3 regions of the Lysinibacillus canaveralius genome follow, and region 3 is predicted to be linked to each of the others. Evidence: predicted binding sites of a transcription regulator. Region 3 holds the regulator's gene; each other region holds the start of a gene.

Region 1 (10,730 bases), 840 kb from region 3:
GGTGGTCACTAATGATTTCAGGTATTGTTCCTTTGCTCTTTAACGTCTGCAGCCATATTGGGAGATCTTTTGAGAAGCCGTCAGCGGCGAGAACAGCGATTTTTCGAGTATCCGGCTTTTTCACTGTATTCATTTGACTTAATGCTGGTGATGTTTTATCAGTTAAAACCGGCTTGACAGATGGAACAGGAAGACCAAGGTTTTCTGCAACACCTTTTACCAAGTCATGGCTGACATTTGAGAACATTTCAAGCACCTGAATGCGTACGGACTCGGTTTCACATTTTCCAAGCTCGAAGCTGAGTGCATTGATCATATGCTCTTGCTCTACATCTGACATACTGTTCCAGAACATCGTTGCCTGCGTGAAATGATCGTCAAAGCTCTGGCTTCGCGCACGTACTTTATGACCCTCTACCTTTTCCTGATAGTGCTCATAACCGCCATTTTCCGCTGAAATTGGATGTGGTGTGTTATTTGCCAAGCTATTTTTCGAATAGCTTACCTTTCCAACATTGATTGTATGACGTCCATAGCCGTCACGCTGATTGTTGTGGAACGGGCACACCGGGCGGTTAATCGGCAGCTCATGAAAGTTTGGTCCTCCTAGACGGATTAATTGTGTATCTGTATAAGAGAATAAACGACCTTGTAGCAGCGGATCATTGGTAAAATCAATGCCCGGCACAACATGACCTGGATGGAATGCTGCCTGTTCTGTTTCAGCAAAAACATTTTCTACATTGCGGTTCAATGTCAATCTGCCGACACGCTGCACTGGTACATCCTCTTCCGGCCAGATTTTTGTTGGATCCAACACATCAAAATCGAATTTGAATTCATCAGCTTGGGGAATGATTTGTAAACCTAATTCCCACTCAGGGTAGTCTCCATTTTCAATACTTTCAAATAAATCACGGCGATGGAAATCCGGATCTTTGCCATTAATTTTCTGTGCCTCATCCCAGCATACTGAATGAATACCTAGGAGCGGCTTCCAATGGAATTTTACAAAGAATGCTTCTCCAGCTGAGTTCACAAGGCGGAATGTATGCACACCGAACCCTTCCATCATGCGGTAGCTGCGTGGAATCGCACGGTCGCTCAACTTCCACATAATCATATGGGCACTCTCTTGATTATTGGCTATAAAATCCCAGAATGTATCATGAGCTGATGCTGCTTGCGGTATTTCATTATGAGGTTCTGGTTTTAAAGCATGAACTAAATCAGGAAATTTAATTGCATCTTGGATGAAGAATACAGGCATATTATTACCTACTAAATCGTAGTTACCTTCTTCTGTATAGAACTTCACCGCAAATCCACGGGCATCGCGGGGGACATCCGCTGATCCTTTTGAGCCAGCTACCGTGGAAAAGCGAACAAATACCGGTGTTTTTTTCGTAGGATCCGTTAAAAACTTAGCTCGCGTATAACGCTCAAGCGATTCATAAACTTGGAATTCCCCATGAACGCCATATCCACGCGCATGTACGATTCGCTCTGGTATACGCTCATGGTCAAAGTGCGTCATTTTTTCCCGAAAGTGAAAGTCTTCTATAAGCGTCGGACCGCGATCTCCCGCTTTTAGTGAAAATTCATCGTTTGCCATTTTCAACCCTTGATTTGTTGTAAGCACTTTTCCCTCGTCAACAGCATGATATTGTTCAAGTTGCTCTAATTTCATATTTGACACTTTTTTTGGTTCTTTTTCCTTCAAAATATCCCCTCCTCAAAAATTCGCTCTACCCCTCTCTTACCTCTTTTTTATGTAAATAAACAAAAAGGACTATCAAGTAAGCTTAGCTCTCCTGATAGTCCCCTGTGGTTTATTACGTATTTCCATAAAATTTTGTTCTTAACAATGCTGCCTATTTATATCTTCGTTCTGAACCAGAAGTCGACTTTGTTGCCTCGTGATTATCTTCGTCTTTCACTTGGTCATTTAATTCTTCCATCGGTAATGGATCCACCGTCTTCATGTCTTCATGCATATCAAATAAACTTTCTTTCTGTGTATCTAGCATATCCGGATTGTCCATTTTTCCTTGCTGCACTTTTTTATTTTTACCGTTACCTTCTCTTTTTTCCATACTTCACGCCTCCTTTTTTTATACCATACCCAAAGGAGACATGCTGTTAACTTATTTCACACTGATTTCTCCATCTTTTAAAATCAGCTCGATCATTCCGCCGGGCACTACTTCACCACGCAGCAGTTCTTTTGCTACGGCCGTTTCCAAATAGCGCTGAACAAATCGCTTCAGCGGCCGTGCACCGAATTGCGGGTCTGCCCCATGCTCTACTACATAATCAATGACATCATCCCCAACGACAAGTTTGATTTCTTGTTCAGCAACACGTTTTCCGAGTGCTTCCACGTATTTTCGTACAATTGCATGGAAGTGAGCATGTGTTAGTGCATGGAAGGTAATGATATCATCCACCCTGTTCAGTAATTCCGGCTTAAAATGCTGCCGAAGCGCCAGCATAATTAAATCTTCCGTTTCCTTTTCGTTACTTGGATTTAATAAATATTCCGAACCGATATTAGAGGTCATGATAACAACTGTGTTAGAGAAGTTCACCATACGGCCCTGCGAGTCTGTAATGCGCCCGTCGTCCAATATTTGCAGCAGAATATTTGCCACATCCGGATGTGCTTTTTCGATTTCGTCAAGCAGCACAACGGAATATGGATTACGGCGCACAGCTTCTGTCAGTTGACCGCCTTCTTCATATCCGATATATCCAGGAGGTGCACCAACTAGACGTGAAACGCTATGTTTCTCCATATATTCACTCATATCAATACGAATGAAATGCTCTTCGGAATCAAATAGTTGGGCTGCCAATGCTTTGGCAAGCTCTGTTTTCCCGACCCCTGTCGGACCGAGGAACAAGAAGGAACCAATTGGCTTTGTGGGGTCCTTAATCCCTGAACGTGCACGCCATACAGCCTCCGTTACAAGAGAAACGGCCTGCTCCTGCCCTACAACACGCTCATGCAGCGTCTCTTTTAAACGAAGCAGCTTTTCGCGCTCTCCTTCTACAAGCTTTGTCACAGGAATGCCTGTCCAACGAGATACAATTGAAGCAATTTCCTCTGCTGTCACTTCTTCACGTAAGATACGGTTATCAGCTGTTTTCGTAATTTCTGCCTCTAAGGTCGCTAGCTCCTTCTCAAGTGATGGAATTTTTCCGTGGCGAAGTTCCGCAGCCTTGTTTAAATCATATTTACTTTCTGCTTCTTCTAAATCCCGGCGATATTTATCAAGCTGTTCTCGTTTTTTCTGAATCTCCTGCAGTCCAGTCTTCTCAAGCTCCCACTGTTTTCGCAGCTGCTCTGTCGAAGTGCGAAGGTGATTAATTTCCCCTTGAAGGGCTTCCAGCCGCTTTCTGCTTGCCTCATCTTTTTCCTTACGCAATGCCTGCTCTTCAATTTCCAGCTGCATTAGACGACGCGTTACGATATCAAGTTCTTGTGGCATCGAATCAATTTCTGTACGAATCATTGCACATGCTTCATCAATCAAATCAATTGCTTTATCAGGCAGGAAGCGCTCGGTAATATAACGATTTGACAGCTCAGCTGACGCAATAATAGCGCGGTCATGAATACGTACACCGTGATGAAGCTCAAAACGCTCCTTCAAGCCGCGTAAAATGGATACCGTATCCTCAATAGACGGCTCACGTACCAGAACTTGCTGGAATCTGCGCTCAAGAGCTGGATCCTTTTCGATATACATCCGGTATTCATCAAGTGTCGTCGCCCCAATGCAATGCAATTCTCCACGTGCAAGCATAGGCTTCAGCATATTCCCTGCATCCATTGCTCCATCTGTCTTGCCGGCACCAACAATTGTATGAATTTCATCGATAAATAAAATAATACGTCCTTCAGATTCTTTCACCTGCTTTAATACGCTCTTTAACCGCTCTTCAAATTGTCCTCTATAGCTTGCTCCTGCAATCAAGGCACTCATATCTAGTTCATATAATAGACAGTCTTTCAACCCTTCAGGAACATCTTTACGCACAATACGCTGTGCAAGGCCTTCTACAATTGCCGTTTTCCCAACACCAGGCTCCCCGATGAGCACCGGATTGTTTTTTGTCTTACGACTTAAAATACGGATAACATTTCGAATTTCCTCATCTCGCCCAATGACCGGGTCCATCTTGCCGTTTTTTACTTCCTCCACTAAATTACGACCGAATTGCTCCAGTGGCGGACGATTATCTTGTGTTTGTGTAAACTGCATAGCCTCTACCTCCTATAAAGTTTGACCATCTTTGACTAATGAAATTATAAACTATATTTTATTGAAAATCAAAAATATGTATTCACAAAATTTTACTCTTATTACCAAATCCCTTATGTTATCATACTTATAAGGAAATTTTATGTTTTCATCATACGTTTAGGATGTGATTATGATGGTCGCTTTACACAATGCTCCATTGAACATTCACCATTTATTTAAAGAGTACGGATTGATTATTAAAGTGAAGAAAGGCAGTCACATTTTCCGTGAAGGCGAACGTGCTGAGAACATTTTTTTTGTTGAGCAAGGTGCCATTCAAATCAGCAAAGAGACAGAACAAGGGAAGGAATTAACTCTACGCATCTGCGGACCACACGCGATCATGGGAGAAAGTGCAATGTTTTGTAAAGCAAGCTATCATTCAACTTCCGCAAAAGCAGTAGAATCCTCTCAATTACTTACACTACAAACTGATACCCTTGAATTGTTATTGTCGGAAAACCCTCCATTAATGCTTGAATATATAAAATGGCTGCAAACGGAAAGTTTGAAGCATCAAAGCCGGCTGCGTGACCTCATGTTAAACGGAAAAAAAGGGGCTCTTTTTTCTACACTTATTAGACTCGCCAATACATATGGCGAATTCCGAAGCAACAATGAGGTATTTATTGATTTCGCCTTAACCAATACTGATATCGCCAACCTTTGTGCAACAAGTAGAGAAATGATTAACCGTATGTTAAATGACTTGAAAAACAATGACATTCTCAGCTTTGAAAAGGGGTACATTACAATAAACAATCTGCAATTTTTAAAGGACGAAATTTCCTGCGAAAACTGCCCCCTGTCCATTTGCCGCATTGACTAAGAAAAGGCGCTTTCCCGCCGGACTTGCTGCGACCAGCTACAACAAGTTTTGGAAGCCTGCACCTTTCCTTTAGTACAGATAATAAGACAATCCTGTAAACCCCGAAGTTTATAGTTTTTATCTAAAAAATCCCGCGTTCACTACGAACGCGGGATTTAAATTACAATGCTTATCGAATGCCGAGTGCCATCTTAGCGTAACGCGACATCATATCTTTAGACCATGCCGGCTGCCATACGATATTCACTTCGATATCCTTAATTTCCGGTAATTCTCCTAAAGCTGTTTTTACTTGGTCAACGATAACCGGACCCAGCGGGCAGCCCATCGATGTTAATGTCATCGTAACAGTCGCTACCCCTTCTTCATTTAAATCAACATCATATACTAAGCCAAGATTAACGATATCAATCCCCAACTCAGGATCGATTACATTTTCCAAAGCGCCTAACATGCTATCTTTCATATCTTGATCAATTGCCATTTCTGCATCTTCCTTTCACACAGTTGTGTAGGTTCATCATATCAAAAGTGTAGCTTTATGCCAAATGTTCAGCCAGCCATGCGGAGACAGCAAGCACACCCGTACGTGAAACAGCATGTCCAGCCTTTTCATCAGCTATGTATTCCACTTTCAGGGGATTTCCCTGCTGAACAAGCTCTTCGTAAAATGGATAAGTCATATGGAATGGTACAACCGGATCTTTTTTTCCGTGCCAGAACATAACAGGAACTTTTTCAAAAATCTCAGGTCGCTCCATAAGGTCGTATGGCTGCAGTGCTTCTAAAATAGCATGCTGTTGTTCTTCTGTAAGCTGAAGATCCACCCCCAGCTCTTTCATTTGCCGGAGTTGATATTGAGCCATTTCAGTATAGCTCACCACGCCCATTAAAATACCAGCCGCATCAATCCAGTCATATATCTTCAAACAGCCAGCTGTTGTAATACCGCCCATAGATGTTCCACAAACGCCCACTTTTCCTGTAAATCCTTTTCCCTGTAAAGTATCATATAAACTTTGGACTTCTTTTATATTCTTTACAATAATACGCCAAAATATTGAATTCATTTGTGCTTCCGGTAAGTTTTCTGAACGTTCACCATGCATAAAGGCATCCGGCAAAATGACACGCACACCTTTTTCTACAAGATTATAAGCGTAATGGAGATTGTGTTCCTTGGCACTCATAAATCCATGCAAAAAAACGACGGTTGGCGCATCTTTCTGCATTCTTTTATTATATACATGTAATAAGGGAATTCCTCCCCAGTTTTCTTTCTGTACAATCACCATTTTCACTCCTTCATTATCTTTACATTAGTAGCGTATCAAAAATTAACTGGTTATGGTTACAATATTTTGCGAAACGGAAAGAATAACGATAAAATTGAACCAATGTCGAAAGGAGCTTTTCTATCATGAAACAGCATTTAATCGTATTAGATTTGGACGGTACATTATTAACCGATGACAAAACGATTTCACCATACACAAAAAGTATATTGGCAAAAGCCCGTGAAGCAGGCCACCAGGTGATGATCGCAACTGGACGTCCTTTTCGTGCAAGCCAACTATATTATAAGGAATTGGACCTGATAACACCAATTGTCAACTTCAACGGTGCTTTTATCCACCACCCTCTCAACCGATCTTGGGAAACAATGCATTCCCCTATATCCATGAGCGTTGTCCACGATGTAGTGGATTCGGTGAACAAATTCCAATATGAAAACTTAATCGCCGAGGTAATTGACGACGTTTACCTTCACAATGAAAATGAAGAATTACTGAATGTATTTAATATGGGAAATCCGAGAGTCACAACCGGTAATCTAAAGCTCACTTTGCATGAGGATCCGACAAGTCTTCTCATCCAGGCAAATGAGCATAATGTGCCAATTATTCGCAAGCATTTAGAGGATGTCCACGCTGAACTGATCGAGCATCGAAAATGGGGGGCGCCGTTCCCAATCATTGAGATTGTCCGTAAAGGGCTGAGCAAAGCAGTAGGCGTATCTAAGATAGCCCACGAATTTGAAATCCCGCAGGACCGTATCATTGCGTTTGGTGATGAGGACAATGATCTGGAAATGATCGATTATGCAGGCATCGGTGTAGCGATGAGCAATGCAATCGACGAACTAAAATCTGTAGCAAAAGAAATTACATTAAGCAACAATGAAGACGGTATCGGGAAATTCCTGGCTGACCGGTTAAAGCTATAGATAAAAAAGACGAAATCATCCAAAATGGAGATTTCGTCTTTTTTGCTGCTTGCTGCTGCTAATTAATTACCTGCAATCGGCTCTTCAGCTACAAGCTCAATTTCTTGTAAGTTATCTCCAGTTGCATCGTTGTAATCAACTTTGTAGTTTTTCACACGTTTGTTCACAGGGAACAATTCATAGCGGAACTGCATTGGGATTACCACTGCATTTTCTTCCATGTACTCTTGGTAAGCACGGAACTGTTCAGAACGGTATGCACTGTCCATCGCTTCTGGAGAGTCAATGTTATTTAAGATTGTTTCTAATTCTTCAGTTGTGTAACGACCTAAGTTATTAGCTGATGTTCCCGAATACGTAGCGAATGGAGATGGATTTGTACCAGTTCCCCAAGCACCCATAAACACATCGATTTCCGGATCGTCAGCACGGACTTTGTCATAGAATGAGTTGAAGTCGATTAGACGGCCAGTAGTCAACACTACATTCAACCCAACATCTTTCCAGTTTTGCAGGTAGTAAGAAATAATATCTTCCTGTGTTTGGTCACCAGACATAGCTGCCAGCCTGATTTCAAGTGGTTGGCCGTTTTTATCTTCACGCATGCCGTCACCATCTACATCCTTGTAGCCAGCTGCATCTAAAATTTCAATTGCTTTCGCTTCATCATACGTGTAGCCTTCTAATGAATCGTCAAAGAATGACGAGAATACTGGTGGAATCATAGAATTTGCACGCTCACGTAACCCGTTGTAGTACACTTCTGAAACTTCTTCGATGTTTAGTGCATAGCCCATTGCTTTACGCAGCTCTACATCACCCATTTTTGAATTTTCAAAATCAGAGACAACTTGCTTGTTCGCAGTATCGTATTTACCAAGCTTGAAGCTTAAGTAAGAATAGTAAAGCTCTTGGCGACCTAAAATATCGATGTTATCCAGGTCTTTTATTTCTTGCCATTGTGTAGCATTGAAGTACTGGGCTAAATCATATTTACCCTCTTTCATTGCTACAGAGATAGAACTTGGTGGTACAACTTTCACTAATACACCGTCTAATTTCGGCTTACCTTTCCAGTAGTGCTCGTTTGCAACAAACTGAACAGATTCACCTGGAACAACTTTATCAAATTTAAATGCACCTAATGTTACAGGGTTTTTACGTACTAAATCATGTGCTAGTAAGTCAGCTACAGGGATATCAGCCATCAAGTGTGATGGTGCTGCATAAGCCCAAAGTCCGTCGCCGCCATAGAATACTGCTGGCGATAATTTTTTGAAGCTGATTTCCAACGTTGTTTCGTCAATTTTTTTCAAGCCTGAAATTGTTTCTGCTGTACCAGCATGAAACTCTTCAGCACCGACGATATTTTGGAAGTCGCCATCATAGCGTACGCCTTCATAATCAGGATCTGCAATAATTTCGTAAGGTAAGATTAAGTCTTCAATCTTTAAAGGCTCACCGTCAGACCATTTTACACCCTCGCGGATTTTAACAGTCGCTTTTAGATTTTCCTCATCTACTTCTAAAGAAGCAATACCTTCGTCTGTAAATTTAAACTCGCCATCAGTCTCAAAGAGTACGTTTGATGACCAATTCATTAACTCAGAATCATAGCCGTCATCATAAAGTTCCCAGCTGAAAATACCTTGGAAAGGCTCATCCTTTACCAACGCTACTTGAAGAACACCGCCTTCAATTGCGTCGCCTTCATTTTCTACGCTCAGGGATAATGATGCATCATTTGAGCCAGCTTCTTCTTCACCTTTCGGAGTTGAAGAACCTTCTTCTTTTGTTGAATCGTCGCTATCGCTACATGCAGCTAGAACTAAAAGTACCGCAAGCAACATTGCAAGTAATGACCAACTTTTGTTTTTCATTAGTTGTTCCTCCCTTTTTTCTGCTAGCTTTCTCTGATTTTACTAGCAAATTATATATACAAACACATTACGAAAATGTGCAGGTACCAAAACTATCATACCTAAAATTAAGAGTATAGTAAATATTCAGTCTATTAAAAGGATAGCATAAAGACTAACGAATTAGTCTTTATACTGGCCTTGTTAACCTAGACGTTGCTTCGCATCCGCCGCGCGACGCAGAGCTTGACCGATATAGTTGATCGCCAGCATCATCAGCAGGATAAAAATGGCTGCCGGCAGCCAGCACCACCAATATTCATAAAGCACCAATGGGTTATTTGCATAACTCACTAGTGTACCTAATGATGGGGTGGATGGTGGAAGACCGAATCCAAGATAGGAAAGTCCTGTTTCAATCCCTACATTTCCTGCAAAATTCAGCGTCATTTCAACAATTAAGATAGAGCTCAAGTTGGGCATGATTTCCTTAAAAATAATGATAAAATCATTTGTACCAAGCGTTTTGGAGGCATTAACATAATCCCTCCTGCTTTCAGATAAAGCCTTAGATCTTACGAGACGAGCTGTCCCCGTCCAAAGGAAAATACTCATAATCATTATAAAAACTGGTACATCATACTTTGGAACAATCGTAACAAATACGATGATCAACATCATCGAGGGAATTGTAATGAAGAAATCAATAATACGCATAAACATACTATCAATCCATCCTCCAAAGTACCCGCAAACCATTCCAACAACAATTCCAAATATACCTGTAATTAATGTAATCGCAATGGCAATCGAAATTGAATTTTTAGCACCAATAATCAGCTGCCCTAAAATATCACGGCCGCCTTGGTCTGCTCCAAGTATATATGAGCCAAGTCCACTATAATTCTCGGTGCCTGGTGCTGCATATTTGTCACGAAGCGAGATTTTCATTAAGGCATCCTGATCGATGAACAGCGCCCAAATAAATACGCCAAAAATGACAACAATCAGCCCTACTAATGAAACCATTGCAACTTTATCTTTTTTAAATTCTCTCCAGATGACCTGCCAACCGGTAGGAGGAGGGCTCACTGTTAATTCTTTATTTTCAGTTAATTCGATAGACATTTTTTTCACCTCTCCTTAATGTTTATTAGTTTTGTCTATTCAATTCGAATACGCGGGTCCACAATGCTCATAATGATATCCGACAATAGACTACCTAATAACGCTAAGAAGCCATATAACATAACAAGTGCTGTAATAACACTGTAATCACGGGATGTAATGGATGAGATAAATAATTGTCCCATACCTGGATAGCCGAAAATTGTTTCGATAAAGATAGAGCCGCCCAGTAATCCTGTAATTGTAAAGCCTAGAAATGCAGCAATCGGCAATAAGGAATTACGGAAAATATGACGTGAATATACTTTCTTCATTGGGATTCCTTTACTGCGTGCTGTACGGACATAATCCTGTGTTTTAGCATCGATGATTTC
Region 2 (10,730 bases), 700 kb from region 3:
TCTACTAAAATGTTCGAACATGCCAAAAAATTTGGTGCTGAATATGCCTATGGGGATGTTTCGGAAATTATTGATGGCGAAGAATATAAAACGATCGTCGCTGGTAAAAAAGAATATAAAACTCGCACAATTATCATCTCAACAGGCGCAGAGTATAAAAAAATGGGCGTACCAGGTGAAAAAGAGCTTGGCGGCCGCGGTGTCAGCTACTGTGCTGTATGTGACGGCGCATTCTTTAAAGACAAAGAGCTTGTAGTAGTCGGCGGCGGAGACTCTGCAGTCGAGGAAGGTGTGTATTTAACACGCTTTGCGAAAAAAGTGACAATCGTCCACAGACGTGACGAACTACGTGCTCAAAAAATTCTTCAGGAACGTGCCTTTGCGAATGAAAAAATCGACTTCATCTGGAACTCAACAGTGAAAGAAATCCATGAAGCAGATGGCAAAGTGGGCAGCGTCACACTTGCCTCAACAGTAGATGATACAGAAACAGCATTTAAAACAGACGGCGTATTCGTGTATATCGGTATGCTGCCGTTGACAGGACCGTTTAAATCATTAAATATCCTGAATGAAAACGGCTATGTTGTAACGAACGAAAAAATGGAAACGACAGTACCAGGTATTTTTGCTGCCGGGGATGTACGTGATAAAATGCTTCGCCAAATTGTCACAGCTACTGGTGATGGCAGTATTGCTGCTCAAACAGCGCAGCACTATATAGAAGAATTAAAAGAAAAGCTCGGTTTATAATTAACCGTACCTTAATCATATTGTAACTTCCTTGCAATAATGAAACAGTATAATAAAAGGTGAAACTGACTATTATCGTTAAAAAAGTTCTACTCCCTTTTATACTTACTTTAGGCTGTTTGACAGGCGCTAGCCTGAAAAACAGTCTCTTTTTTTGCGTGTATTTTTGGAACGGAAGTCGCAGACAAGTTATAATAAAGAAAAGAGCATCAGGATTAGAGGTGTGATGTATGCAAAGAATTGCCAACTTATTAGCGGTTCAGAACGATCAAGTGCTATTGCTCCAAAAACCTAGACGTGGCTGGTACGTAGCGCCAGGCGGGAAGATGGAAAGCGGAGAGTCTATCTATGAAGCGGCGGTACGCGAATTTCAGGAAGAAACAAATGTAACACCTCTAGATGTCCATCTAAAGGGCGTATATACAATGATTATCAAAAACGGAGAGCAAGTCGTCGATGAATGGATGCTCTATACGTTTGTAGCACGCGGAGTAGAGGGCACACCATTCGAAGAAACACGTGAAGGAAAACTGGGCTGGTATCCTGTCGAGGAATTAAAAACGCTCCCGATGGCGAAAGGCGACCGGACAAATTTATTGTTTGCTGCCCACCAAAAGGGGACGCAATACGGCACGTTTGAATATACCGAGGATTTTGAGCTGATTAGCGAACAGATACAATCATCAATAGAATAGAGGAAAGAGGAGTGAGGGGGAACGTGGGTAATAGTCAGCATTACACACATGAATTAGTTATTATTACGGGAATGTCCGGTGCAGGAAAAACGGTGGCGGTGCAAAGCTTTGAAGATTTGGGCTACTACTGTGTAGATAATTTGCCGCCGGAGCTGTTAACGACTTTTTATACATTAATGAGAAATTCGGATAAGAAAATTTCACGCATTGCTGTTGTAATGGATTTACGCGGACGGGAATTTTTCGATTCGATGATCGATGCGCTTGATACGCTTTTGCGGGAAGAAGATGTCAAGCCGCATATTCTATTTTTAGATGCCGACAATGAAACGCTTGTACGCCGTTATAAGGAGTCACGTCGTTCCCATCCGCTGGCGCCTCTGGGCTTGCCTCTTGAAGGGATTAAGCAGGAAAGACAGATGCTGTCCGAGGTGAAAGGCCGGGCTAAAACGGTGTTTAATACATCAAAAATGAAGCCGCGTGAGCTGCGTGAGCGAATTGCCCTCGAGTTTTCCCACGCCAGCACACCGACATTTTCAGTCAATGTCATGTCTTTTGGCTTTAAACACGGGTTGCCGATTGATGCAGACCTTGTATTTGATGTCCGTTTTTTAAAAAACCCATATTATGTAGATGAGCTCCGGCATAAAACAGGGCTCCAGACCGAAGTATCCTCGTATGTGCTGGCAACGGACGAAACGCAGGCGCTCATTACAAAACTGACAGACTTGTTTCAGTTTATGATCCCTCAGTATAAAGCGGAGGGGAAATCCCAGCTTGTGATTGCTTTTGGATGTACCGGCGGACAGCACAGATCTGTGACACTTGCTGAATACTTCGGAAAATTACTGGGCCATACAGAGCAGACGGTCATCACACATCGGGATATTGAGCATAGCCATAAAAAGGATGAATGAGGGGAAGCATCATAGAAAGGATGATGGAATGCGAAAGAGAAAGAAGAAAATCGTCGTGATAGGAGGAGGTACGGGACTGTCGACACTGCTGCGGGGGTTGAAAATGCACCCCTTTGATATTACAGCTATTGTAACAGTAGCAGACGACGGTGGTTCCTCCGGCAGACTACGCGATGATTACGACATTCCACCTCCGGGAGATGTCCGCAATGTCATCGCGGCTCTATCAGATGTAGAGCCGCTTATTGAACAAATGTTTCAGTATCGTTTTAACAACTCCAATGAGCTGGGCGGGCACTCGCTTGGCAATCTTATGCTGACGGCGCTGACTGATATAACCGGTGATTTCAGCTATGCGATTGCCGAAATGTGCAAAGTACTGAATGTACACGGGAAAGTCATCCCAGCTGCGAATAAAAAGATAACATTACATGCAGAGCTGATAGATGGTACATATATTCAAGGAGAATCACGGATTCCAGATGCTGCCGTACCGATTAAGCGCGTATTTCTTGCCCCTCAGGATGTGACGGCTTTGCCGGCTGCTGTGAAGGCTATTAAGAATGCTGATATGATCGTGATTGGACCAGGCAGCCTCTATACGAGTATCATTCCAAACTTGCTTGTAAACGAAATTGGAAAGGCCGTTGTGGAATCGATGGCAAAGAAGATTTATGTTTGTAACTTAATGACACAGCGGGGAGAGACAATCGGCTATACAGCATCCCAGCATGTAGAGGCGATTCATGCACATGTAGGGACACCATTCATTGAGGTGATCTTAATCCATAACGATGAGCTGCCCCAAAATGTAAAAGCCAGCTATAAAGAAGAGAATGCCGAGCCGGTCCTGTTTGATATTGATCGATTGACCGAGCTGGGGCTCCAAATTTTCAAAGAGGAAATTGCAATGGTTGAAAAAGGCATAGTCCGGCATCATTCATTAAATGTGGCGGATTGGCTATGTAAATATACAGAACTGGTTGAAAAAGAACAATCAAGTTTAACATGACAATATGGTATGATAGTGCATACATATTGTGTGAGAAAGGGGGGTATCAGATGTCATTTGCTTCAGAAACAAAAAAAGAGCTGACACAGGTTGATGCAGATGATTTGAGCTTGAAGGCAGAGCTGTCCGCCCTCATTCGGATGAATGGCTCGTTAAGTTTTGCCAACCGCCAGCTAAGTCTGGATGTCCAAACGGAAAACGCAGCCATTGCACGGCGTTTATATACGATTGTTAAAAAGCTCTACAAATATAATGTAGAGCTGTTAGTACGTAAAAAAATGAGACTGAAGAAAAACAATGTATATATTTGCAGAGTTCGTGAAGGGGCAAAAGAACTGCTGACGGATTTATATATCATTTCGGATGATTTCCAGTTTAATCATACAATTGCGAAGGAGTTAATTCCGAAAACCCAGCAAAAACGCGCTTATTTACGCGGCGCTTTTTTGGCAGGCGGATCGGTGAATAATCCTGAAACTTCTGCGTATCATTTAGAAGTATATTCACTTTATAAGGAGCATGGCGAAGCGCTTGCTGATTTAATGAATGAATTTTACCTAAATGCGAAAACAATTGAACGAAAAAAAGGCTTTGTAACCTATTTGAAAGAGGCAGAGAAGATTTCTGATTTCCTCAATTTGGTCGGAGCGCACCAGGCGATGCTGAAGTTCGAGGATGTCCGGATTGTGCGGGACATGCGTAACAGTGTCAACCGGATTGTAAACTGCGAAACAGCCAACTTAAATAAGACGATTGGCGCGGCCATCCGCCAGGTAGAAAATATACGCTTTATCGAAAATGCAATTGGTCTTGATCAATTGCCGGAAAAGCTACGTGAAATCGCGCGTTTACGCGTAGAATATCAGGATGTAACATTAAAGGAATTAGGCGAAATGGTGTCTACAGGAACAGTAAGTAAATCGGGGGTTAATCATCGCCTGCGCAAGATTGATGAAATAGCCGATGCACTGCGCCGAGGAGAATATGTGAAAAGCTAAGCACAGATTTGTGCTCTCTTTTAAAAAGCGGCAACGATTTCAACAAGAAACATTGTTCTTTTCCTGTGTTTTCGCTAAGATAAAAATAAATGGATGCACGGTTGTGAAAGGGAGTTATGCGAATGGTTGAAAACCAAGTGGAAGTAAAATTAAAATCAGGGTTACAGGCACGCCAAGCCGCACTATTCGTGCAGGAGGCAAATCGCTATAAGTCAGAGGTTTACTTACAGAAAGATGAAAAGAAAGTAAATGCCAAGTCGATTATGGGCATTATGAGCCTTGCAATCGCGAAAGGGACAACGGTAACCTTGATGGCTGAAGGTGACGATGCTGATACTGCGGTTACCTCGCTATCATCATTAATTCAAAAAGAAGATTAATTCACTGCACAACTCATTTGAGTTGTGTTTTTTTTTGCTAAGTATAGATTTAAGATAAAGCCGCGACATTTATAAAAAAGTTTGATTGAAAATTCTGTAGTGATATGCAAGTTTTTTCTTGCTTAACAAAAGGGCGCGTGGAGGAAAAAAAACGCATATTCGTTTAAAAATGTAATTGAGATTGTCAATGAGTAAATTTGTATTAGCGACTCAGTTTAGTGTAACAAAAATAATCTAGTTTATGATTATAGAAAAGGTTATCGAGAGGTGTCTTATGAACAAAAACACATGCCCGTGTTGTGGTTATCAAACATTGGATAGTGATGGTGACTATGAAATATGTACAATTTGTTTTTGGGAGGATGACCCCTTTCAAAAAGAAAATGTGTATGATACAGGTGCTAACCAGATACCTCTAATTGAAGCTCAAAGGAATTATAGTAGGTATGGCGCTTGTGAAAAGAGATTTGTTGTAAATGTTAGAAAACCTATTTCACATGATAAAAGGGACCCAAATTGGAAGGCTTTGAATGATGATTTGTATGAAATAAAATTAGCATGTAAAAAGTTTAAAGAGGGAATAGATAATATTGCAGATTTAGAACGTAACTTATCTTGGATTGGTGCTCCTAAAGAAATAACTAAAATTGTTAGAAAAGCGGAAAGTGATCTAGAAATGATTAGGTTTTGTACTTCCGATTATAAGCAAAGAGAAGAAGCAATAGAGGTTGTTGAGAATTTGTTAAAACAGTTAAATATTACATTAGAAGCTCAGGATTAGTTAAAGTAACGAGGTACTTTAATTGATTAATTATTCCACAACCGGGCACAATTCTGGAAGATGAATTGTGCTTTTTCAGCAATAGGGCCAGATTCTTGAATAAGAACTATAATAATCATAACTGTAAGTTGTAGATGATTAATAAAGGAGAAAACTCATTATGTTTGGTTTTTTAAATAAAGCAAAATTAAAAAAAGATGATTTAAAAGGCATAGCAAAATTAATGTATCAGGATGTATCAGATGATTCATGGGATAAAGATAACCTTACTAAAAGAAATTTAGACTTCACTATTGAAAGCGTTCGTTATATTGATATCTATGTAAAAAAATTAATGAATACGGAGTTTGGTACTGAGCTGTTAAATACGCATTTTGATAATTTAGTGGATCGTATAGGTGCATATATTGGCGAGGTTATTAAAAATAATATTAATCAAGATTTTTATTGGTTTGAATCTGATTCAGTACGTAATTATTCACCTAATTTAGAGTTTAGTAATAACAGCACAAAGAGTGTTCTTTATTCTAAAAAGAAGAATATGGTGATATTACCTTTGAATGTGGTATCGGAATTTTTGAAAGGGAGCTCCCCCTACAGTAATCTTCTTACTTACGTAGAAGAAACTATTAAGCAAAATACTTAAAAAAGAGACGTTACTCAACAATCGGTCGCTAATGTGGAATAACACCCTTACGAAATCATCAAACTTTTTTTGTGAAATTCTCATACTTATTTAAAATAAAAACTACGCTTTGATCAAGTTTTAGTTCACTTCATCACTAAGAAAAAAATACACCCGCAGTATGCGGATGTATTTTTCTATATTATACGGTTTACTTATTTGCGGTCCATAATATGGTCGATTAGACCGTATTCTTTCGCGCGTTCTGCAGTCATGAAGTTATCGCGGTCCGTATCGCGGGCAATCACTTCAAGCGGCTGGCCTGTTCTTTCAGAAAGAATTGTGTTTAATTTTTCACGTAGGAACAGGATGCGTTTTGCAGCGATTTCGATTTCTGTTGCTTGCCCCTGAGCACCGCCAAGTGGCTGGTGAATCATAACTTCTGCGTTTGGCAGTGCGAAACGTTTGCCAGGTTCGCCTGCTGCAAGCAGGAATGCACCCATTGATGCCGCCATACCGATACAGATTGTTTGTACTTTTGGTTTGATGAAGTTCATTGTGTCGTAAATTGCCATACCAGCAGTAATAGAACCACCTGGAGAATTGATGTAAAGCGAGATGTCCTTATCTGGATCTTCTGCTTCCAGGAATAACAGCTGTGCAACGATAGAGTTTGCAACATTATCATCGATGCCGCTTCCTAATAAAATGATACGGTCTTTCAGGAGACGTGAATAAATGTCATATGCACGTTCACCACGGTTTGTCTGTTCAATAACTGTAGGAATTAAATTCATAAAAATATCCTCCTTTTAAAAAGGTAAATTCGAATACTAAATGCTGAAAGGGAAGTGCCTATCAGCTGTACCATTATCATACACGTATTAGTCAAGAAAGGTCAAATATAAACTCCGGCCTGATTAGGTATTGAAATTTGGACTAGATATCTGTATAATAGGTTAGGTATTGTTAATTAATTTGTCCTCGTGGTGTAATGGATAACACTGAAGATTCCGGTTCTTCCGCTGGGGGTTCGATTCCCTCCGAGGGCGCCAAATACTATTTTTAAAAACTACATATTTTGATTGAAAACCCCTGTAAATGTTGAGATATCAATGTTTAGAGGATTTTTTTATTTATAGATATTTGTTCGGGAAATCGTTAAAAACGATAGAAAATGAACCGACACTCCACATCATCATCTTCTTTTTGCTTGTATGATATAAGATGTTTTCACCTTCACACAAAACATGTGATGGATTCGCGGCCAAGACGCTCCGAAACATAGTGTATGTTAAATCCCGCATGGAGTAGTACACTTGCATGCGTACAGGGCAGCCTGTGGCATTCTTCTTTTATACCACAATGTAATTGCTTGTTAGCAGCATTATGGCTCACCACTTTAAGTTTCCCAACTGACTTGAAAATTAAACCATCTTCCACAGTTTTCGAGAAAGCATCCTTATTTTCCTCTTTATAGGCAGTATATTTTTCTATTTTTGCGGGAGAATAAAGCGCAGAGTGGAAGCGTCCTGCAGATTTCATTTTGAAAAATAGTAGTGAGTCAGCCCATTCATTTATTACAGAGACAACTATTCATGCCGATGCAGGATATACGTCGCGCTAATTAGTGGAAATAAGATGGTTTGAAGCAGTCTTCAAGTCATCTTATCTTTTGTTCTTTGCTTCGCTCGCTGGTCTCCTTTTATAGAGAAGTAATACTTGGCCAGAGGGCTTTTTTAGTAAAATACAATAGCTGGTCTAGTGACGAGATTGAGGCCATGTTCAAAAAAGTCAGCTGAAACAAAGGTTGATGGGCTTGTGATCAAAGAAGATGAAGAGTGGATTAATCAAAGAAACTATGTTAAATGTTCCTGCTATTGACAGAAAGTTATGAAATAGGATATATGGAAGGAGATCTTTTATGTGCTCTTGGACGTATTAAGTTGAGGTTTGTCAAAAAATAGACACATTTTCAAGGAGAAATGAAATAGGGAATTGAATTCACTTGAAATATAAGTGGATTATTAGTAGATTAATAAATGTTGCATTTAGTTGCGGCAAAAGAGCAAAAAAGTGGCCTATTCGTATGAACCATGTCATACTTTAGGCAGGTTATATGATAGCTATAGCCTTATTTTATACTATGCCCAACTAAAGGGCGCCATTTTACTGTTTCAATTATAAATCTTCAATAGCAATACCTGCTCCGCTTTGTTAGTTTAGCAGCCTGACAAAGTGGAAGAGGAATGAATAGGATAAAATGAACACCCTGTACCGATTCATTTTATCCTAAATTCGTTCTTCTTAAACTATTTTTACAAAATTATTTAAAAACGAGATTTGTGAAATAAATAAATCAGGTTGAAAGATAGGTCGTCACTTTTTGAAGTGGCGGCTTTTTTTGTGCCTATTTTCTTATTTGTTTCCTGCTCCAGATGATAACTATATATTCTGACAAAACGAATATTTATTTGCTTTACCTATTATTATACGCGAAATATGTTATAAAAATTCATGTCTATGAAAAAATAATCATTTTTTATAAAATTTTTTGTTGTATATAAATTCGGAACTTACTATAATGAGTAATATCAATCAAGGATAACAATTGACAGATAATTGGCGAGGAGGAACATATAAATGAAGAAAAGCTTACTTAAGGTGATTGCCCCATTGGCGGCGGCATCTATGTTATTAGCAGCATGTGGTTCAGACAACTCTACGGGTTCAGACGGCGAGATTACAAAATTAGTAGCCGGTACAGAGGCGACATTTGCTCCTTTTGAATACATGGACAAAAGCGGCAAGATCATAGGAATAGACAGCGAAATCCTGGATGCCATTGCTGAAGAAACTGGCGTAGATATCGAAATGAAAAATGTTGGGTGGGACCCGTTATTCTCCCAAGTACAGAATAATGAAATCCAATTAGGTGCTTCGGGTATTACGATCAACGATAAGCGTAAGGAAACTTATGATTTCACGGAGCCTTATTATGAAGCGACGCAAGTCATCGTTGTGAAGGAAGGATCAGATGTAAAATCATTAGCTGATCTAGAAGGGGAAAAAGTATCGGTGCAGATCAATACAACTGGTCATGAAGCAGCCAAAAAAGCATTTGGTGAAACAAGCACGAATATTTCTGCCTTTGAAAATCTACCTGTAGCATTGCTTGAGGTAATTAATAACTCGACTGCTGCTGCAATCGGAGACAATGCGGTTGTTTATGAGTACTTAAAAAATAATCCAGATTCAGGTTTAACGGTTATTGAAGATGATGCTTTTGATAAAGAGTATTATGGCTTGATGGTGAAAAAGGGCAACAAAGAAGTCCTGGACATCCTGAATGAAGGCTTGGATGCGATTAAGGAAAATGGCAAGCTGAATGAAATCGTTGAGAAATATACTGGTGTTACGCAAGAATTAGAATAATAGAGGTTGGAGGTGTTTCAGGTGGACTTATTTGATTTTCGCTGGGACATAATCTGGAACTACCGTGATTTTTATATTACCGGTATTTGGGTAACATTAGCCCTTACATTGGTCGGCTATATTGGAGGGGTATTCTTCGGGGTACTCCTTGGATTGGCTCAGACGTCTAAAAACAAAATCATTTACTGGCCGGCTAAGATTTATGTCGATGTCTTCCGTGGAACACCGATGCTTGTCCAGATTTACATTATCCATTTAGCGTTGATTCCAACATTGTTCGGACAGTCATATGGATGGTTCATTTCAGGGGCAGCGGCTTTAATCCTGAATAGTGCGGCCTACAATGCGGAAATTTTCCGTGCAGGAATCCAGTCCATTGATAAAGGGCAGATGGAAGCGGCCCGTTCACTTGGTCTGACGCATTCACAGGCAATGCGCAAAGTCATCCTGCCGCAGGCGGTTCGCCGCATGGTACCGCCGCTTGGCAATGAATTTATTACACTTTTAAAAGATTCATCGCTTGTAAATGTTATTGCAGCAACGGATATTCTCTATGCAAGTAAGATGATCGTAGGTACATATAACCGGGTGTGGGAGCCGTACTTATTCGCAGCGTTCCTATACCTGATCATGACATTTATCGTGACAAAGGTTATCTCATATATCGAACATCGATTCAGCATTGACTATAATCCGAGAAAGAGCAAAAAGGAGCGTGCCGGGACATGATCAAAGTAGAGAATCTACACAAATATTTCGGTAAGCTTGAAGTGTTAAAAGGCATTGACTATGAAATTCATGAATCGGAAGTTGTCTGTGTCATCGGACCATCCGGGTCGGGGAAAAGTACGTTTCTTCGCTGTTTAAACCTATTAGAAGAGGTAACGGACGGTGCAGTCTATATTGAAGGCGTCAAAATCAATGATCCAAAGACGGATATTAATGATATCCGTACAGAGGTGGGAATGGTGTTTCAGCAGTTCAATTTGTTCCCGCATATGACGGTAATAGATAATATTACAATGGCACCAATGCAAATCCGCAAAATGAACAAAGCTGATGCCGAGAAGCTGGCGCTGGAGCTGCTCGATAAGGTAGGATTGCGGGCAAAGGCGGATAATTTCCCGCAGCAGC
Region 3 (10,730 bases):
AAAATACGATGATTGTGATGACGTTCTCCTTCAAAATAAAGAACTGTATCCACCATATGCTCCAAAATACGCGGACCCGCTATTTGCCCTTCTTTTGTCACGTGACCAACAAGGAAAATCGCAATATTTTTTGTTTTAGCAATACGCATCAGTTCTGCCGTACATTCGCGTACTTGCGAGACGCTTCCTGGTGCACTCGTCACCTCTGGGTGGTGGACTGTTTGAATGGAGTCAACAATCACAAATTTCGGCTGTACTTCTTCAATAGTCTGATGCAGGAACTCCATATTCGTTTCAGAATATATATATAGCTCGGGTGATTTAACCCCAAGCCGCTCTGCCCTCAGTTTTGTCTGACGGACAGACTCCTCCCCCGAAATATAAAGAACACGGTGACCTTTGTTTGAAAGCAGGGCAGATACTTGTAATAAAAGCGTTGATTTTCCGATCCCTGGATCTCCGCCAATCAGTACAAGGGACCCTTGGACAATACCTCCCCCGAGCACTCTGTTCAGCTCACCCATTTCTGTTGTGATACGCGTCTCTTCCATCGTTTCTACATTGATAAGAGGGGTTGCTTTCTGCGTCGTAGAAGTAGAGTGCTGGAATGCTCCACGCGGTCCTTTTGCTACAATCTCAACTTCTTCTACCATCGTATTCCAGTTGCCGCAGCCCGGACAGCGGCCCATCCATTTTGCCGATTCATAGCCGCAGTCATTACACATAAATTTTGTTTTCTTCTTTGCCATATCGTTCCCCCAAATGTTTGTTCTTATTTTTATTGTACAGGAAACAGCTAAGATCTTCTAACACAAAACGTTCATTTCGAATACTGCTTACATATTGAGGTATTGGTAGTTACCATTATCTATCATGTAATCCATAGAAGAAAATATTGATTAAAGTATTTACCCTTTTTGAGTTTCATCATTTTAGAGCGGCCACCTCAAAAGCCCGGATATGTCTCAATAAAAATAAAACTGCCCAGAAAGTTTCGACTTTCCGGGCAGTCCCTATAGACTATTATACTTCAGCCTGTTCCTCTACTTTTTCATCTTTCCCACGAACAATAAACTCGCCGTCCTTGTAATCAAAAACAACCTTTTGACCTGTCAGGACAGTACCTTTTAATAACTCTTCTGACAGGCGGTCTTCCACATGCTTTTGAAGTGCGCGGCGGATTGGACGTGCTCCATATTGTGGATCATATCCTTCCTGTGCAATCTTCTCAAGCGCTGCTTCTGTAAGTTCCAGTTCGATATTTTGTTCTCTCAGACGTTTTGTTAGCGTATTTGCCATGAACGAAACGATTTCTTTTAAGTGTTCTTTCTCCAATGAGTGGAACACGATCATTTCATCAATACGGTTTAAGAATTCAGGACGGAATGCTTTTTTCAGTTCCTCAAGCATTGTTCCTTTCATATCTTTGTATTTCGAATCCGTATCACCTAGGCTGAAACCTAAATTCTTTTGGTATTTCAGCGCATCTGCACCGACATTAGACGTCATGATGACCACTGTGTTACGGAAGTCAACAACACGTCCTTTTGAATCAGTTAGACGCCCGTCATCAAGCACTTGTAACAGGATGTTAAAGACATCCGGATGTGCCTTTTCAATTTCATCAAGAAGAACAACAGAATATGGCTTACGGCGTACTTTTTCTGTCAGCTGACCACCTTCCTCGAACCCTACGTAGCCTGGAGGTGCACCAACTAGACGTGAAGTTGCATGTTTCTCCATATATTCTGACATGTCAATACGGATCATCGCATCTTCATCACCAAACATTGATTCAGCGAGTGCTCTAGCAAGTTCTGTTTTACCAACACCAGTCGGTCCTAGGAAGATGAATGAACCGATTGGACGCTTCGGATCTTTAAGCCCTGCACGTGCACGGCGTATTGCCCGGGAAATAGCCTCTACTGCCTCGCCTTGCCCTACTACACGCTTATGAAGATGTTCTTCTAGATTCAGAAGCTTTGAAGATTCTTCTTGAGCAATTTTCGAAACAGGGATTCCCGTCCACATGGAAACAACTGCCGCAATGTCATCCACTGTTACTTCAGACTCCTCTTTGCCTTGCTTTTCTTTCCATTGTTTCTTTGTTTGCTCTAGCTCTTCCTTCAGCTTTTGCTCTGTATCACGAAGTGCCGCTGCTTTCTCAAATTCCTGGCTTTGAACAGCTGCATTCTTTTCATGACGTACATTCTCTAATTTATTTTCAAGCTCTTTTAAGTTTGGTGGAACTGTGAATGAACGAAGGCGTACTTTTGAGCCCGCTTCATCAATTAAGTCAATTGCTTTATCCGGTAAGAAACGATCTGAAATATAGCGGTCCGATAGCTTCGCTGCTGCATCCACTGCCTCGTCTGTTATTTTCACACGGTGATGTGCTTCATAACGGTCACGAAGGCCTTTAATAATTTGGATTGTTTCATCGATTGTCGGTTCATCAACCTGGATTGGCTGGAAACGGCGCTCTAATGCTGCATCCTTTTCAATATATTTGCGGTACTCATCTAAAGTAGTGGCACCGATACATTGCAGTTCGCCCCGTGCTAACGAAGGCTTTAAAATGTTGGATGCGTCAATGGCACCTTCTGCTCCACCTGCTCCGATTAATGTGTGAAGCTCATCGATGAATAAGATAATATTGCCTGCTTGGCGAATTTCATCCATTACTTTTTTCAGACGATCCTCGAACTCACCACGGTATTTCGTTCCTGCTACCACCGTGCCCATATCAAGTGTCATAACACGTTTGTCACGCAATGTTTCCGGCACTTCATTATTAACAATTTGCTGTGCTAACCCTTCTGCGATAGCTGTTTTACCAACACCCGGCTCCCCGATTAAAACAGGATTGTTTTTTGTACGGCGGGATAATACTTCTACAACACGAGTAATCTCTTTTGAACGGCCAATGACAGGATCTAATGAACCTTCACGAGCCACTGCTGTTAAGTCGCGGGCTAGGCTGTCGAGCGTTGGTGTATTCACCGCTTGGCTTTGCTGCTGGCCGCCTGGTGAATTAGCATCATTGTTACCCAATAGTAATAAAACTTGTTGGCGTGCTTTATTTAGGCTTACACCCGTATTTGCCAATACACGTGCCGCTACCCCTTCTCCTTCTCGGATGAGCGCTAATAAAATATGCTCTGTACCGATATAAGAGTGACCAAGCTTGCGGGATTCATCCACTGACAGCTCAATAACTTTTTTAGCTCTTGGTGTATAGTGGACAATTGGGCCAACATTTTCTGTTCCTTTGCCGACTAATTCCTCAATACCGGATTCAATCATTTGCGGGCTGATATCAATCGCTTCTAATGCTTTTGCGGCGATACCGCCTCCTTCACGGATTAGACCAAGTAAAATATGCTCCGTTCCGATTGACTCGTGTTTCCAGCGAATTGCCTCTTCCTGTGCTAGTTGCAATACTTTTTGAGCACGTTGAGTAAATCGATTAAACATCATACAAATCCTCTCCTTTTCCCCTTATTGTAGGTTCATTTTGATCTTGTGTTTGTAATTTTTCCTGAAGCAGCTTTGCACGGAAAATATCCCGTTCAGCCGCTTGAAGCGTTGTACCTGCATACTGCTGGATAAATCCCGGCTGGATAAGCAGCATACATTCATTTAGCTGATTCAGCGAAATATCTGAAATAATTTGCAAATCCACCGCTAATCGGACATTCGATAAACAAGAAGCCGCCTCTTCGCTCGTTAAAATTCTTGCATGTGTCAATATACCGAGAGAACGGTACAAACGGTCTTCCAGAGCAACGGGAGCGCGGGCAAATAATTGCTTCCTTGCCTGGCGCTCTTTTTGAATGACCTGTTCTACGACGTTCTGCAGTTCATCCAAAATTTCTTGTTCCGATTTTCCAAGTGTAATTTGGTTTGAAATTTGGTATATATTCCCTAAGTTTTCACTTCCTTCTCCATATATACCCCTCACCACCATTCCTAATCTTGCCATTGTCTGAATTAATACATTCATTTTTTTGGTCATCGTCAAGGCTGGAAGGTGCATCATGACAGAGGCACGGAGTCCTGTACCGACATTTGTCGGACAACTTGTGAGAAAGCCTAATTGTTCATCATATGCATACATCAGCTTTTCGTCTAAACACTGATCCAGCTTACTCGCCTTTGCATATGTCTCATGCAGCCGTAAACCTGCCGCTAAGCATTGTATACGAATATGGTCCTCTTCATTCACCATTACGCTGATTGATTCATCTTCTGTGAGAAAAACAGAAGCTGTTTTTTCACGTTTTGCTAGATGAGGACTAATCAAATGCTTTTCTACAAGCACCTGCCGCTGTAATGCAGGCATTTCCTTCATTGGAAAATAGGAAAACTTCGGTCCTTCTTCTTGAACAGAAAGCAGCACTTTCAGTACAGACTCATCTACTTGTTTTGCCTCTTCTTCAGAAAAGGTAATAGGAAAGCGGATTCCGTTCAGATTTCTTGCAAGCCGGATTCGAGTGCTCATTACAATATCCGATTTATCCTCACTCGCTTCAATCCATGAAGGTGATGTATTTTTTAAAAAGTATTCAATATTCATGGTGAATCCACACCCCCAACGTTTAACTTGCGTTCGATTGCACGAGCCTCGTCCCGGAGTTTAGCTGCCTCTTCAAAACGTTCTTCCGCAATCGCTTGCTGTAACTGTTGACGAAGCGATTCAATTTGCTTTTGGTAATACTCTGTTTGATCCTCCACTGATTGAGTTTTCCCTACATGCTTCACATCCGCTTGTAAACGTTCTAGTACAGGCGGTAATTGTTCACGGAATGTGTCATAGCAGCGAGCACACCCGAACTTGCCAACCTTCAGAAAATGACGATACGTAAAGCCGCATGAAGGACAGGCAGATGGCTGCTTTTTCTGTTGCGCCTCTTCTTGTACCTCGCTTTTCCACATCGGTAATCCAAACCAATCTGACATCAGTTGATGGATGGATACAGGTTCATCCTGCAGCTCCATTTGAAATGGATGGAATTTACCAGCACATACCTCACAATAATGGCGTTCCTGCTTTGTTCCATTGTGTACTTGTGTTACGGTCACAGTAGCGTGCCGTTGCTTACAATGCTCGCAAATCATGACTCGTCACCCCTCTCGAATTTCAACGTCATCAGCATAGCTTTTAACACCCGGGCGCGTATTTCGTCACGCATAGGCAGCGGCAACTGTAAAGTTGATCGATCAATTGCGGCAAGCATGAGTTTTGCCTCTCGTTTTGATACTATCTCTTCGTCAATCAACCGATAAATAATATGCTCTGCTACAGTTTGTGGAGCCATCCCCTCTATTTGCCTTATCATTTCATCAAACAGGGCACCTTGTGAATGGGATGCTACACGAAGGATTCGGATATAACCTCCCCCGCCACGTTTACTTTCCACTAGATATCCTCGCTCTGCGGTAAACCGGGTATTGATTACGTAATTAATTTGTGAGGGTACGCATTGAAATTTATCAGCCAGCTCACTGCGTTTGATTTCAATATGCCCTTTCCCCTCTAATTCGATAATTTGTTTTAAATAACCTTCAATAATGTCCGAGATATTCCTCATGTTAGTCTTCACCCCAGTTCGCTTACTGACTTTGACTATCTTTGACTATATTATAAAAATCTCAAATTCGATTTGCAATTAAAAAGCTTACTTTCATCAAAAAATGCATTTTCATAATCAAAGAAAACATGGTAAAGGTGTAGTTATACATAGCTGGCAGCCAGCTAATTAAAAAACTTTGCCTTTCCGCCTATGGATCTTACTGAAAATGCTCCTTTTGTTCTTTCCCCAAAAATAAAAATCGGCAAAACCTTTATTACAAAGATTTTGCCGACTTTTTGCCAAATTATACCCAACGACCAACGATTGGATAGTTCCAATATGATTCATTCACCGCTTTTACAATTCCGATAATTGGTACAACAACTAGCATAATGCTAAATACAATTAGGAACGGAATGCCGATGAGAATGAAGGAGAAGAAGAAAGAAACTGTTGTTAATACCCACATAACAAATTGGAACAGCAGTGCCTGTACCGATAACCGCTTCACATGCTCATCTGAACTAATTAAAAAGAAAATGAGAGGAACCACTACCGGCGCAAAGAACGCACTGGCATGAATCAATACTTTTGACCATTTTTCTTCCATATATATCAACCCGCCTTTTTTAATTTTTCTTATACTTTATATACGAATAACTAGCGGAAGAGTTTCAGTATTTATAAAAAAACGCCTTTTTTATAAAGGCGCAGAGTAGTCCATCAATATGGGCCAGTATCATCAGGATTATCTCCCGGTTGCGGGAACAAGAAGTACGAAATAATGGCTGTGAAGATTGTCGCCCCTACCAAAATAAGAAATTTATGCAGGGAAGGCACTTCCGGATATCTGTTAAATAGCATAAAGGTTGAAGTAACAGCTACTACTACAGTTAATGGAATGACAAACTTTAAACGTTTTTTATGAAACTTCATCGCTAACTTCCTTTACTGTGATATATCTCAATTACTCTGTATTCTATCTTCTTTATGAAGAAAATACAATGATTGCTGTTTTTACAAATAAGTGAATAAAAAAATAAATTAGGAATAATTTCATTCAAAACATGCCCAAAAGGACTAAAAAATAGTAAAATCGATTATAGAACTAAGGATACAAGTGCTATGTATTTTAAACCCAAAGAATGGAGATCTCCCATGTTCAATTTATTCAATAAGCCTAGCGGAAAGTCAATAACAGAATTTTTCAGGACCGAGGACTATATCCCGCAAGTTACTCTGGACCTATCAGCCTATCCTGAGCTGAATAAGCAATTACAATTACTTAATTTAACAAAAACTGATTTAGCTATTTTAAAACAACTGCAGCCTCTAGCGGCTGAGACAATTCCTACTATGGTTGATGAGTTTTATAAAGCTATCAGCTTCAGTCCGGAGTTAATGGGGATTATAGAAAGGTCATCACGCATTGATAAATTAAAAGTAACGCTTCATAAGCATTTGGCAGATATCTTCAATAGTAATATTGATAGTGCCTATATAGAGGAGCGGAAAACAATCGCCCATGTACACGTTCGAATTGGTCTTCGGTCAAAATGGTACTTGGCATCCTTTCAATCTCTGATGACAACTTTTATTGCTTTTATTCAAACACTGAACTTGTCAACAACTGAAGCGGCAAAAGCCATCAATGCCTTCTCAAAAGTCATCAACTTAGAGCAGCAGCTTGTTATTGAGGCGTATGAGCAAGAGGAAGAGCGTCTTCGCATGCAAACTGAGGAGTTAAAGCATAACCTAGTTCATACGATCCAGAACACAGCAGAGGAGCTCTATGCCATTAGCAGTGAGACGACCACATCTTTGGCTGCGATATCTGTCCAGACAGATGAAATTGCTTCTGCTACCCATCAAGGTTTGGATTTCGTTGCAGAAACAGAAACCAAATCAAACACAGGTAAAGAACATCTGGCAAACCAAACCAGCCTTATGAATACAGTACTACAACGTGTAGATGTACTGGAAGCATCTATGGACCAGCTGCGTATTTCTTCTCAGAAAATCTCTGAAATTGTTGGGCTTGTAACAGGTATTGCTGACCAAACTAATCTTCTCGCATTGAACGCCTCCATTGAAGCTGCACGTGCCGGTGAGCATGGAAAAGGTTTTGCTGTAGTAGCAGAAGAAGTGCGGAAGCTGGCAGAAGAAACAAAAACAGCGGTAAAAAATGTCTCTATCCTCATTCAAGAGACGGAATCTAATATCAACAGCATGGCTGATTCGGTTAGCAGCGTAGACTCTCAAGTAAAAGTCAGCGTAGATACTCAGTATGAGCTGACAGCATCGTTCACCGCTATTGCTGAAGCAGTTTCAGGTATTCGTACCCAATATATGAGTACATCTCGGGAGATTGGTGCGATATCTAAGCTAATTATGGAGCTGACAGAGGGAGCCGGCCTTGTATCTACCTCATCTGATCAGTTAATCGGCATTGTTCACGAGCTTTCAAAAGAATAGGAAAGTATCGACATAATAAAGGAGCTGCCCAAAAGTTTCAACTTTCTGAGCAGCTCCCTTTTCTAATTTCCCATTTTATTCGTGTGCCAGTTCACGCTTCTTCTTCCGGTATTCACGACGAATAGGTCCTGTTTCAAATAAGCGGCGTTCTGTTTCCGTCTCCGGATGGACGCCAACTACCTCCCGCGGTTTTCCCTCTTCATCAATTGCCACCATTGTAACAAAAGATTCTGTTGTCAACCGCTCTGCTCCTGACTTTAAATCACGGCAAATTACACGCACATAGACTTCCATCGATGTTCGCCCTGTATAGGTTACCATCGATTCAAGCTCTAGAACATCTCCTGCATAGGCCGAAGAAACAAAATCTACAGAATCAATGGAGGCTGTGACAACCTCTCCCTTTGAATGTTTCATGGCTGCTAAAGCTGCAATTTCATCAATATATCGTAATACCTGACCACCAAAGATTGATTTATGATGATTTGTATCAGAAGGCATAATCAAACGTGTTTGATGCGTACGCGAAGAGCTCATCGGTACAGTATTTCCCATAATTCTGCACTCCCTAAAAGATGATGGTACTACTGTAACACTCCAAAAACCTACTTTTCAATTATTTTGTCGAAATAATGAGTGATTGCTCCAATATGATTAAAATACTGTTTTCATCGTAATAAATTTTAGATGTGTCATCTCTTCCAGCGCATATTTAATACCCTCTTTTCCATAACCGCTCATCTTCACGCCCCCATACGGCATATGATCAACACGGAACGTAGGGATATCATTAATAATAACAGCACCTGCCTCCAGCTCATCCGCTGCCCGCATTGCATCGGTTAAAACATTTGTATAAATTCCCACATTCAACCCAAGCTCCGTATCATTTGCAAGAGCAATAGCTTCATCTAACGTTTCATATGGAACAATAGAAACAATTGGAGCAAATGTTTCCTCACATACGATTTTCATATCTGCAGTCACATTTGTCATAACGGTTGGTGACAATGTACGTTCGGTAAACTCTGCACCCGCAGCTACCACAGCCCCTTTTGCCTTCGCATCCTCAATCCATGATTTAATACGTTCGACTTCATCAGGGTGGATCATGGCACTGACATCTGTATCCCTATTCATCGGGTCACCTACACGAAGCTTTTTCGTTTCAGCTACAAATTTTTCAACGAATTCCTCATAGATCGATTTGTGTACATAAATACGCTGCAAGGAAATACATACTTGCCCGGCGAAATTGAATGCACCCCCTACTGCACGGGAGACCATTTTTTCGATTGGTGTAGAAGGCTCGACAATCACAGCTGCATTCGACCCAAGCTCAAGTGTAATTTTTCGGAGACCGACCTTTTCCTTCATTTTCAAGCCGACTGCACCACTTCCCGTAAATGTGACTTTCCTTATAAGTGAATGTGTCACCAAAATATCGCCTAACTCTCCTCCTGAGCCAGTTACAATCTGCAGGCATCCATCCGGAAGCCCAGCTTCCTTAAAAATTTCCGCCATTACAAGGGAGCTGAGCGGCGTCTGTGTAGCAGGCTTTAAAACTACTGTATTTCCTGCTGCCACAGCAGGCCCTATTTTATGGGCAACGAGATTAAACGGAAAATTAAATGGCGTGATAGCACTAATGACGCCAAGTGGTACGCGCTTTGTATAGCCAAGACGGTCTGTCACACCCGGCGCAGCATCCATCGGTACCGTTTCACCTGTTGATTGCTTTGTCGCCTCCGCCGAGAATTGATATGTGGCAATTGTCCGATCTATTTCAACTAGACCTGCTGATATTGGTTTTGCTGCTTCCCTTGCTAAAATTTCTGCCAGCTCTTGTTTACGTTCACGCATAATATTAACAACATTATATAAAATTTCTGCACGCTCATATGCTGTCGTTTTTTTGAAAGATTGGAATGCCTGATGTGCTCCTTCAATGGCACGTTCCACGTCCTGTACACTTGCCTTCGCTACCTTTGCGATTACTTCTCCACTATAAGGTGATGCCAAATCATACGTTCTGTCTACCGCTTCCCACTGTCCATTAATCCATAGCTTTGTCTCCTGCATAAAAAGCACCTCCGTTAAAAATTTAAATCGATATCTAATAAGCCCGATAGGCCATCTGCAACACCTGTTGGTAAATAAAGAAAGAAATCACCTAGGCCAATTACTTCCTGCCAAATGGCAAAGCGAGGCGGATCAATTACTTCCTGTACGTCCCCATAATCCCTCACTAGCTTTTGAATAGCAATAATTAACGCCAGCTCCTTCACCGCTTTCAGAGCTTTTGTTTTCCGCAGCTGCCCCTCAAGTATGACTATCTCTTCGACAACCTGTACGTCTGCTGCAGCCAGCGCAAGGATGCCGATAAACGGATAATGAAGTCTCTTTATATGTATACCCTTATTTTCTAGTTCTATTTTAAGCTGCGTCACATAGTCAGCAAGCTCTTTATGAAAGTGCGCATCATATAAAGTTAAAATCTGCGTGAGCGTTTGGAGTGAGTCCCCAGCCTTAAACCCACTTGTACGCAGTGCACTAAAATAGTCATGCATCGTCTGGGCACGTAGAACAATACTGTCATCTTCTGCAGCCGTTACAAGAACAGCAAGCGGAAAATCACTCTTCCTCGTCAAAATAGGATGATGTTTGTTCATTTCGTCA

Evidence for each region. Region 3 encodes CtsR, which represses protease genes until heat stress. Its sites were predicted from a motif close to ATGGTCAATAAAGGTCAAACA; they were not measured.
Region 1: AA0Y26_RS03010 (ATP-dependent Clp protease ATP-binding subunit) is a predicted target of CtsR. The motif match lies at 4,290-4,310, and genes of this name have one in related genera.
Region 2: clpP (ATP-dependent Clp endopeptidase proteolytic subunit ClpP) is a predicted target of CtsR. The motif match lies at 7,046-7,066, and genes of this name have one in related genera.

The regions. Positions count from the first base shown of each region.
Region 1 covers NZ_CP154840.1:621,540-632,269, reverse strand. Annotated here, with positions in the region: gene AA0Y26_RS03020 (catalase) at 1-1,690, opposite strand, end outside; gene AA0Y26_RS03015 (hypothetical protein) at 1,875-2,096, opposite strand; gene AA0Y26_RS03010 (ATP-dependent Clp protease ATP-binding subunit) at 2,148-4,271, opposite strand; gene AA0Y26_RS03005 (Crp/Fnr family transcriptional regulator) at 4,444-5,142, shown strand; gene AA0Y26_RS03000 (metal-sulfur cluster assembly factor) at 5,312-5,626, opposite strand; gene AA0Y26_RS02995 (prolyl oligopeptidase family serine peptidase) at 5,682-6,437, opposite strand; gene AA0Y26_RS02990 (Cof-type HAD-IIB family hydrolase) at 6,563-7,369, shown strand; gene AA0Y26_RS02985 (oligopeptide ABC transporter substrate-binding protein) at 7,432-9,249, opposite strand; gene AA0Y26_RS02980 (ABC transporter permease) at 9,433-10,356, opposite strand; gene opp4B (oligopeptide ABC transporter permease) at 10,392-10,730, opposite strand, start outside.
Region 2 covers NZ_CP154840.1:3,656,121-3,666,850, reverse strand. Annotated here, with positions in the region: gene trxB (thioredoxin-disulfide reductase) at 1-753, shown strand, start outside; gene AA0Y26_RS18515 (NUDIX domain-containing protein) at 984-1,448, shown strand; gene rapZ (RNase adapter RapZ) at 1,472-2,365, shown strand; gene AA0Y26_RS18505 (gluconeogenesis factor YvcK family protein) at 2,394-3,377, shown strand; gene whiA (DNA-binding protein WhiA) at 3,428-4,375, shown strand; gene AA0Y26_RS18495 (HPr family phosphocarrier protein) at 4,498-4,755, shown strand; partial or broken gene AA0Y26_RS18490 (CPCC family cysteine-rich protein) at 5,030-5,284, shown strand; gene AA0Y26_RS18485 (hypothetical protein) at 5,697-6,182, shown strand; gene clpP (ATP-dependent Clp endopeptidase proteolytic subunit ClpP) at 6,377-6,958, opposite strand; tRNA gene AA0Y26_RS18475 (tRNA-Arg) at 7,142-7,216, shown strand; gene AA0Y26_RS18470 (hypothetical protein) at 7,401-7,706, opposite strand; gene AA0Y26_RS18465 (basic amino acid ABC transporter substrate-binding protein) at 8,805-9,596, shown strand; gene AA0Y26_RS18460 (amino acid ABC transporter permease) at 9,618-10,325, shown strand; gene AA0Y26_RS18455 (amino acid ABC transporter ATP-binding protein) at 10,322-10,730, shown strand, end outside.
Region 3 covers NZ_CP154840.1:4,357,247-4,367,976, forward strand. Annotated here, with positions in the region: gene radA (DNA repair protein RadA) at 1-749, opposite strand, end outside; gene AA0Y26_RS21970 (ATP-dependent Clp protease ATP-binding subunit) at 1,024-3,480, opposite strand; gene AA0Y26_RS21975 (protein arginine kinase) at 3,470-4,579, opposite strand; gene AA0Y26_RS21980 (UvrB/UvrC motif-containing protein) at 4,576-5,121, opposite strand; gene AA0Y26_RS21985 (CtsR family transcriptional regulator) at 5,118-5,594, opposite strand; gene AA0Y26_RS21990 (DUF4870 domain-containing protein) at 5,881-6,186, opposite strand; gene AA0Y26_RS21995 (acyltransferase) at 6,300-6,512, opposite strand; gene AA0Y26_RS22000 (protoglobin domain-containing protein) at 6,735-8,051, shown strand; gene AA0Y26_RS22005 (acyl-CoA thioesterase) at 8,127-8,606, opposite strand; gene AA0Y26_RS22010 (aldehyde dehydrogenase family protein) at 8,706-10,133, opposite strand; gene AA0Y26_RS22015 (DUF4003 family protein) at 10,148-10,730, opposite strand, start outside.